Regions from separate parts of the Streptomyces sp. MAR4 CNX-425 genome, predicted to be linked through region 2. Evidence: riboswitches for the same ligand, from Rfam matches in the RefSeq annotation. Region 2 holds a riboswitch; the other holds the start of a gene.
The links. A riboswitch is a leader RNA that binds a small molecule or an ion and turns the genes downstream of it on or off. The one in region 2 is predicted to bind S-adenosylmethionine.

Region 1 (3,403 bases), on a different contig from region 2:
TACGAGGAGATCACCAGCGGCCACGGGCACCACTGACCCGTACGCCGCCCGGCGGATCGCCGGCGAGGGCCCCCGTCCAGGAATCGGACGGGGGCCCTTCGGCGTACCCTGCCCCCGATAAGCTGACGCCCGTCAGCCGAGACGACCCACGGGATGGTGTGCCATGAGCGTGCAGACGGCAGCAGGAGGCGACAGCTCGGCCGCGCGTTCCTGGCCGGACGTCATCAGCGCGCTGATCGCCGGGCGGGACCTGAGCGCCGAGGACACCGCCTGGGCCATGGACCAGATCATGTCGGGCGAGGCCAGCAACGCGCAGATCGCCGGGTTCGCGGTCGCGCTGCGGGCCAAGGGCGAGACGGTCGCGGAGCTGTCCGGGCTGGTGCGCACGATGTACGAGCACGCCCACACCATCGACGTCCCCGGCCCGACCGTGGACGTCGTCGGCACCGGCGGCGACCGGGCCCGTACCGTCAACATCTCCACCATGTCCGCGATCGTTGTCGCCGGGACCGGTGCGAAGGTCGTCAAGCACGGCAACCGGGCGGCGTCCTCCGCCTCCGGCGCCTCCGACGTGCTGGAGAAGCTGGGGGTCAACCTCGACCTCACGCCGCAGCGGGTCGCCGAGGTCGTCGGGGAGGCGGGCATCACGTTCTGCTTCGCGGTGAAGTTCCACCCCGCGCTGCGGCACGTCGCGCAGACGCGCAAGGAGCTGGGCGTGGCCACCCCGTTCAACTTCCTCGGCCCGCTCACCAACCCCGCCCGGGTCGGGGCGCAGGCCACCGGCGTCGCGGACGCCCGGATGGCGCCCATCATGGCCGGGGTGCTGGCCGAGCGCGGCGCGTCCGCGCTCGTCTTCCGCGGCGACGACGGGCTGGACGAGCTGACCACGACGGCCACCTCCCAGGTGTGGACCGTGCGCGGCGGCGCGGTGCGGCGGGAGACCTTCGACCCCCGGGACGTCGGCATCGACCTGGTGCCGGTGGAGGCGCTGCGGGGCGCCGACGCCTCGTACAACGCGGACGTCGCCCGCCGGCTGCTCGCCGGCGAGACCGGCCCGGTGCGCGACGCGGTCCTGCTCAACGCGGCGGCGGCCCTCACGGCCCTGGACGGCGACGCGGACGGCCCGCTGCCGGACCGGATCGCGGCGGGGATCGTACGGGCGGCGGAGTCGATCGACTCGGGATCGGCGCAGCGGGCGCTGGAGCGCTGGGTGGCGGCCAGCAACGCCTGAGGGGCTTTGGCCGCCGATTTCCGGAGAGTTGCGGACAGTCCGGGCAACCGGGTTGCGCCGCGGCTCTCCGGTGCGCATACTCCTGACCAGGTCACGAGCGACAGCGATCAAGGCCCCGGCCCGCTGTCCGGCAACCCTCCGTCCGTGGCGGGGTGCCCCGGGTGATGACCGGGCCGCAGGCAGCGAGGTCTGCGGCAAGCGCGGACCCCTCGCGTATCCAGGGGTCCTGGTCGGCCGAGGGAGTACCGCCGTGAGCAAGCGAATGCGCTAGGGCCTGTCCGGCGGATCCGGTTCGGAGATCCCGCGGCGCCCGGCAACGTCCACCGGCGGGCGGGGCGCCGCCCGCACACCGGGTCGTGCACGCCGCGCCGGCGCCGCGCGCCGGCGCCTCGCGGGACCGCGAGACGGTCCGCCGGGCAGGCCCTGAGGGCCTCCGCCCCCCCGCGCGGTTTCCGCCTCCGGGCGCCGCGCGCCCGGCCCTCCGGGCCGGTTCCGGGCCGTACGGCCCGTCAGCCCGCATCCGCACGTCCGCCCACGGGAGTTCCGCATGTCCGCGTCCACGCTCGCCTCCGCCTGTCTGCCCGTACTCGGCCGCGAGGTCCGCGCCCCGCTCGTCACCGGCGGCGACGCCGAGTACGCCGCCCTCGACTACGCCGCCAGCGCCCCGGCGCTCCAGCGCGTCTGGGACGACGTCGCCGCCTACGCGCCGTACTACGGCAGCGTGCACCGCGGCGCCGGCTACCTCTCGCAGCTGTCCACCGAGCTGTACGAGTCCAGCCGGGCCACGGTCGCCGGGTTCCTCGGCTGCCGCCCCGGCGACCAGGTCGTCTTCACCCGTTCCACCACCGACTCGCTCAACCTGCTGGCCACCGCGCTGCCGCCGGGGACCGAGGTCTACGTCTTCGAGACCGAGCACCACGCCGCCCTGCTGCCCTGGCGGCGGCCCGGCTCCACGGCCGGCCGGGTCACCGTCCTCCCCGCGCCCGGCAGCCCCGGGCAGGCGGTGGCGGCGCTGGACTCCGCGCTCGCCGCGCGGGTCGGCGACGGGCCGGCGCTGGTCTGCGTCACCGGCGCCTCGAACGTCACCGGCGAGCTGTGGCCCGTACGGGAGCTGACCGCCGCGGCGCACCGGCACGGGGCGCGGCTGGTCCTGGACGCGGCGCAGCTCGCGCCGCATCACCCGGTGGACGTGGCGGAGCTGGGCGTGGACTGGGTGGCCTTCTCCGGGCACAAGCTGTACGCGCCCTTCGGCGCCGGCGTCCTGGCGGGCCGGGCGGACTGGCTGCGGGCCGCGCCGCCGTACCTCGCGGGCGGCGGCGCCAGCCGGCGGGTGGGGCGCGCGGCGGACGGGGGGCTGGACGTCGAGTGGCAGACGACCGCGGCGCGCCACGAGGCGGGGTCGCCGAACGTGATCGGCGCGTACGCGATCGCCTCGGCGTGCAAGGCACTGACGGAGGCCGGGTTCGACGCGCTGGTGGCGCGGGAGCGGGCGCTGGTGGCGCGGGTCCTCGCGGGGCTCGCGGAGCTGCCGGGGGTGCGGGTGCTGTCGCTGTTCGGGGCGGACGCGGCGCGGGTGGGGGTGATCTCGTTCGTGGTCGACGGCTGGCGCAGCGCGCACCTGGCGGCGGCGCTGTCGGCGGAGCACGGCATCGGGGTGCGGGACGGGCTGTTCTGCGCGCACCCGCTGGTGCGGGCGCTGCTCGGCGGGGCGGCCGGGGCGGGCGGGTCCACGGAGTCCGCGGAGTGCGGGGGCGGTACGGGGGAGGGGGAGCTGCCGCTGAACGCGGTGCGGGTGAGCTTCGGGGCGGGCACGCCGGACGAGCACGTGGACCGGTTCCTGGCGGCGCTGGGGTCGCTGGTGCGCGACGGGGCGCGGTGGTCGTACCGCACGGTGGACGGCCGCTGCGTCCCCGCCACCGGCGCGGACCGGGAGGTCTGAGCGCGGGGCCGGGGCCCGGCCGCGCGGCGGCGCGCGTCCGTCCCGTTCCGCCGTACCGCCGCTCCTCCTCCCGGTCCGGAGCCCGCGGCTACCGTCCGGCCCCGGCCGCCGGCCGCGCGGCCAGCGCGCTGCCCAGCAGCACCATCCGCAGCGACCGTTCGGCCGCGTCCGCCAGGAACTCCCGGGCCCGCAGCAGCGCTTCGGGCAGTGCCATCGGGCCCGGGATGATGGTG
Region 2 (3,403 bases):
CCGGGCGGCGGTCGGAGGCGGCGGAGGTTCGGTGCGGAGCCGGGCGGCGGTGGGGGGCGGAGCCCGGTGGCGGGTGCCGCGCGGTGGGGTTCGGGGCGGAGCCCCGCGGGGGGTGCGGGGGCCGAGCCCCGGTGGGGGTGCGGGGGCCGAGCCCCGGTGGGGGTGCGGGGCGGAGCCCCGTGGGGAGGTGGAGCGCCGTGGGGTCCGGGGCGCAGGCCCGGCGGGAGCGGCAGCGGAGCCCCGTGGGGAGGTGGAGCGCCGTGGGGTCCGGGATGCAGGCCCGGGGGGAGCGGGGGCGGAGCCTTGGCGGGGTCCGGTGCGCTGTCCCGTGGGGTTTCGGGGCGGAGCCCCGGTGGGGGTGGAGGCGGGGTCTCCGGAGGGGGCCGGGGCAGCCGTGAGGGCCCGGGGCGCAGTCCCGCGGGGGTTCGGGGGCGGAGCCCCCGGCGAGCAGCTCCAGTGGGGCGAGCGCTCGGCGGGGTTCGGGGCGGAGCCCCGGTGGCGGGTGTCGCGCACTGTGGGGTTCGGGGCGGAGCCCCGCGGGGGTGCCGGGGCGGAGCCCCGGTGGGGGCTCGGGGGGCGGAGCCCCCGGCGGTCAGCCCGACGGGGGTGGACCGCTCGGCGGGGTTCGGGGCGGAGCCCCGGGGGTGCGGGGGCGGAGCTCCCGGCGGGGCTCGGGGCGCAGCCCTGAGTTTCGGGAAGGGGCGGGTACGGGGATCCCCCCCACCCCCTACGCCACCGTCGCCCCCGGGTCCGCCTCGCCGCGGCCCCGGCCCCGTACCCCGCCCCGGCCCGCCCGGCGCAGGCTCGCGTACTCGGGGATCTCCCGCATCGGCGGCCGCTCCTCCGTGTCCACCCCGTACGTCCGTGGTTCGAACTCCCCGCCCGCCCCGCGCTCGAACTGCGTCAGCCGCGGCCGCACGAGGTGTCCCCGCGCCAGCCGCAGCTGCGCGGTGCGGTAGATTGCCGCGGCCATGCGGCCGAGGGCCCGGTCGTCCTGGTGGCGGTGGCGGCGGGCGCCGACGTCGACCTGGGCGAGTGCGTCCAGTCCCACGGTGTGCAGTGCGTCGACGAGCAGGCCGAGCTCCACGCCGTATCCCACCGGGAAGGGCAGCCGTTCCAGGAGGGAGCGCCGTGCCGCGTACTCGCCGCCGAGCGGCTGGACGAAGCCGGCCAGCAGGGGCCAGTGGAGGTTCAGCAGTGGCCGGGCCACCAGCTCCGTCACCCGCCCGCCCTGTCCGCCAGGGCTCACCGCGCCGCCGCCCAGCGGCCTGTCGTACACCGCCTTCACGAACTCCACGTCCGGCTCCGTCAGCAGCGGGCCCACGATCCCGCTGACGAACGCCGGGTCGAAGTCCCGCAGGTCCGCGTCGACGAAGCAGACGATCTCGCCCCGTGTCACCAGCAGCGATCGCCACAGCACCTCGCCTTTGCCGGGTGCCGCCGGCACTCGCGGGAGTACTTCGTCGCGGTGTACGACCCGTGCGCCCGCCGCGGCGGCGACTTCCGCCGTGCGGTCGGTGGAGCCGGAGTCGAGCACGATCAGCTCGTCCACGAGCGGGTCGCCCTCCGCCCTGCCGCCCTTCGCCCCGTTCCCCTCCGCTGCGCCTTGCGGCGCCATCAGCTCCGCCCGGATCGCCGCGACGATCTGCCCGACCGTCGCCTCTTCGTTCAGCGCGGGCAGGACGACGCTGACGGTTCCGCGCGCTCCCAGTGCCCGTTTGGCGGCGAGGAGCCGGGCCCGCGGCCGGTCAGCCGCGGACCAGGACCGTGTCTTCAGCCACTGCTCCACGTCTTCGAGCACCTGCGGGCCTCCCCTTGCCGGTGGTCCTGTGCGGTGTGAGGGCTGTCTCGCGTATCGGACGCGTCCTCACAACTGTCCTGGTCGTCGGTTACAGTCTTGAACAACGCGCGTGCCGTCCCTATGTCGGGGTCGGTGCGCGGGACAAATGCTCCGGCCTGGCCGGTGCCATACAGAGCTCATCCAGAGGGGCAGAGGGAACGGCCCGTTGAAGCCCCGGCAACCCTCCGTCCGGCACTCGCGACGCTGCGAGGCCCCGGACGGTGATGGTGCCAATTCCGTCCTGCGGCGAGATGCGTCGCGGGGAAGATGAGGAGAGAGGGCCTCGCCAGTATGGCTGTAGAGACAGCTGCCACCCCCACCGCCGTCGATGGCGCCCCCGATCTGGGTCCGGCCGTCGCGCTGTCCTGCCGGGAGTGCGGGGAGCGGGTGCCGCTGGGTCCCGTTTTCGCGTGCCTGTCGTGTTTCGGGCCGCTGGAGGCGGCGTACGACCTGCCCGGTGGTGACGCGGCGTCCGCCGCGCGGCTGCGGGAGCGTATCGAGGCCGGGCCGCGGAGTATCTGGCGGTACGCGCCGCTGCTGCCGGTGCCGGCCGATGTGGCGGGCAAGCCGAATCTGAATCCGGGCTTCACCCGGTTGCACCGTGCGGACCGGCTCGCGGCCGAGCTGGGTGTCACGGGCGAGCTGCATGTCAAGGACGACTCCGGCAATCCCACGCACTCCTTCAAGGACCGTGTCGTCGCCATCGCCGTCGAGGCGGCCCGTGCGTTCGGTTTCACCACGCTGTCCTGTTCCTCCACGGGCAACCTGGCGGGTGCGGTCGGCGCGGCGGCGGCGCGGGCGGGGCTGCGGTCGTGCGTGTTCATCCCGTACGACCTGGAGCACGCGAAGGTCGTGATGGCGGCGGTCTACGGCGGGGACGTCGTCGGTATCGAGGGCACGTACGACGACGTGAACCGCTTCTGTTCGGAGCTGATCGGCGATTCGGCGGGGGAGGGCTGGGGCTTCACGAACGTCAACCTGCGGCCGTACTACGCGGAGGGCTCGAAGACTCTGGCGTACGAGATCTGCGAGCAGCTCGGCTGGCGGCTCCCGGACAACATCGTCATTCCGGTGGCTTCCGGCTCCCAGCTCACGAAGATCGACAAGGGGCTGAAGGAGCTGATCGCGACGGGGCTGGTCGAGGAGCGCCCGTACCGGATCTTCGGGGCTCAGGCGGCCGGCTGCTCGCCGGTCTCGCGGGCCTACAAGGACGGCCACGACGTCGTACGTCCCGTGCGGCCGGACACGATCGCCAAGTCCCTGGCGATCGGGAACCCGGCCGACGGCCCGTATGTGCTGGACGTGGCGCGCCGTACCGGGGGTGCGGTGGAGGACGTCACGGACGCGGAGGTCGTCGACGCGGTCAAGCTGCTGGCCCGTACCGAGGGCGTCTTCGCGGAGACGGCGGGCGGCGTGACGTTCGGCGTGCTGGCGAAGCTCGTCGCGGACGGCCGGATCGACCCGGCCGAGACCACCGTCGCGATCAACACCGGCGACGGCCTGAAGACTCTCGACGCGGTCGCCGCCACCACGGGGCCGAGCGCGATCATCCGTCCCACACTC

Region 1: linked by a shared signal. The riboswitch ahead of ACHZ99_RS02575 (aminotransferase class V-fold PLP-dependent enzyme) and the one ahead of thrC (threonine synthase) in region 2 are both predicted to bind S-adenosylmethionine.

The regions. Positions count from the first base shown of each region.
Region 1 is NZ_JBMDLF010000001.1:588,482-591,884, reverse strand. It holds gene ACHZ99_RS02585 (cytochrome b) at 1-36, shown strand, start outside; gene trpD (anthranilate phosphoribosyltransferase) at 164-1,231, shown strand; SAM riboswitch class IV at 1,321-1,438, shown strand; gene ACHZ99_RS02575 (aminotransferase class V-fold PLP-dependent enzyme) at 1,779-3,170, shown strand; gene ACHZ99_RS02570 (glycerate kinase) at 3,259-3,403, opposite strand, start outside.
Region 2 is NZ_JBMDLF010000013.1:218,320-221,722, forward strand. It holds gene ACHZ99_RS30230 (glucosyl-3-phosphoglycerate synthase) at 728-1,801, opposite strand; SAM riboswitch class I at 1,975-2,114, shown strand; gene thrC (threonine synthase) at 2,132-3,403, shown strand, end outside.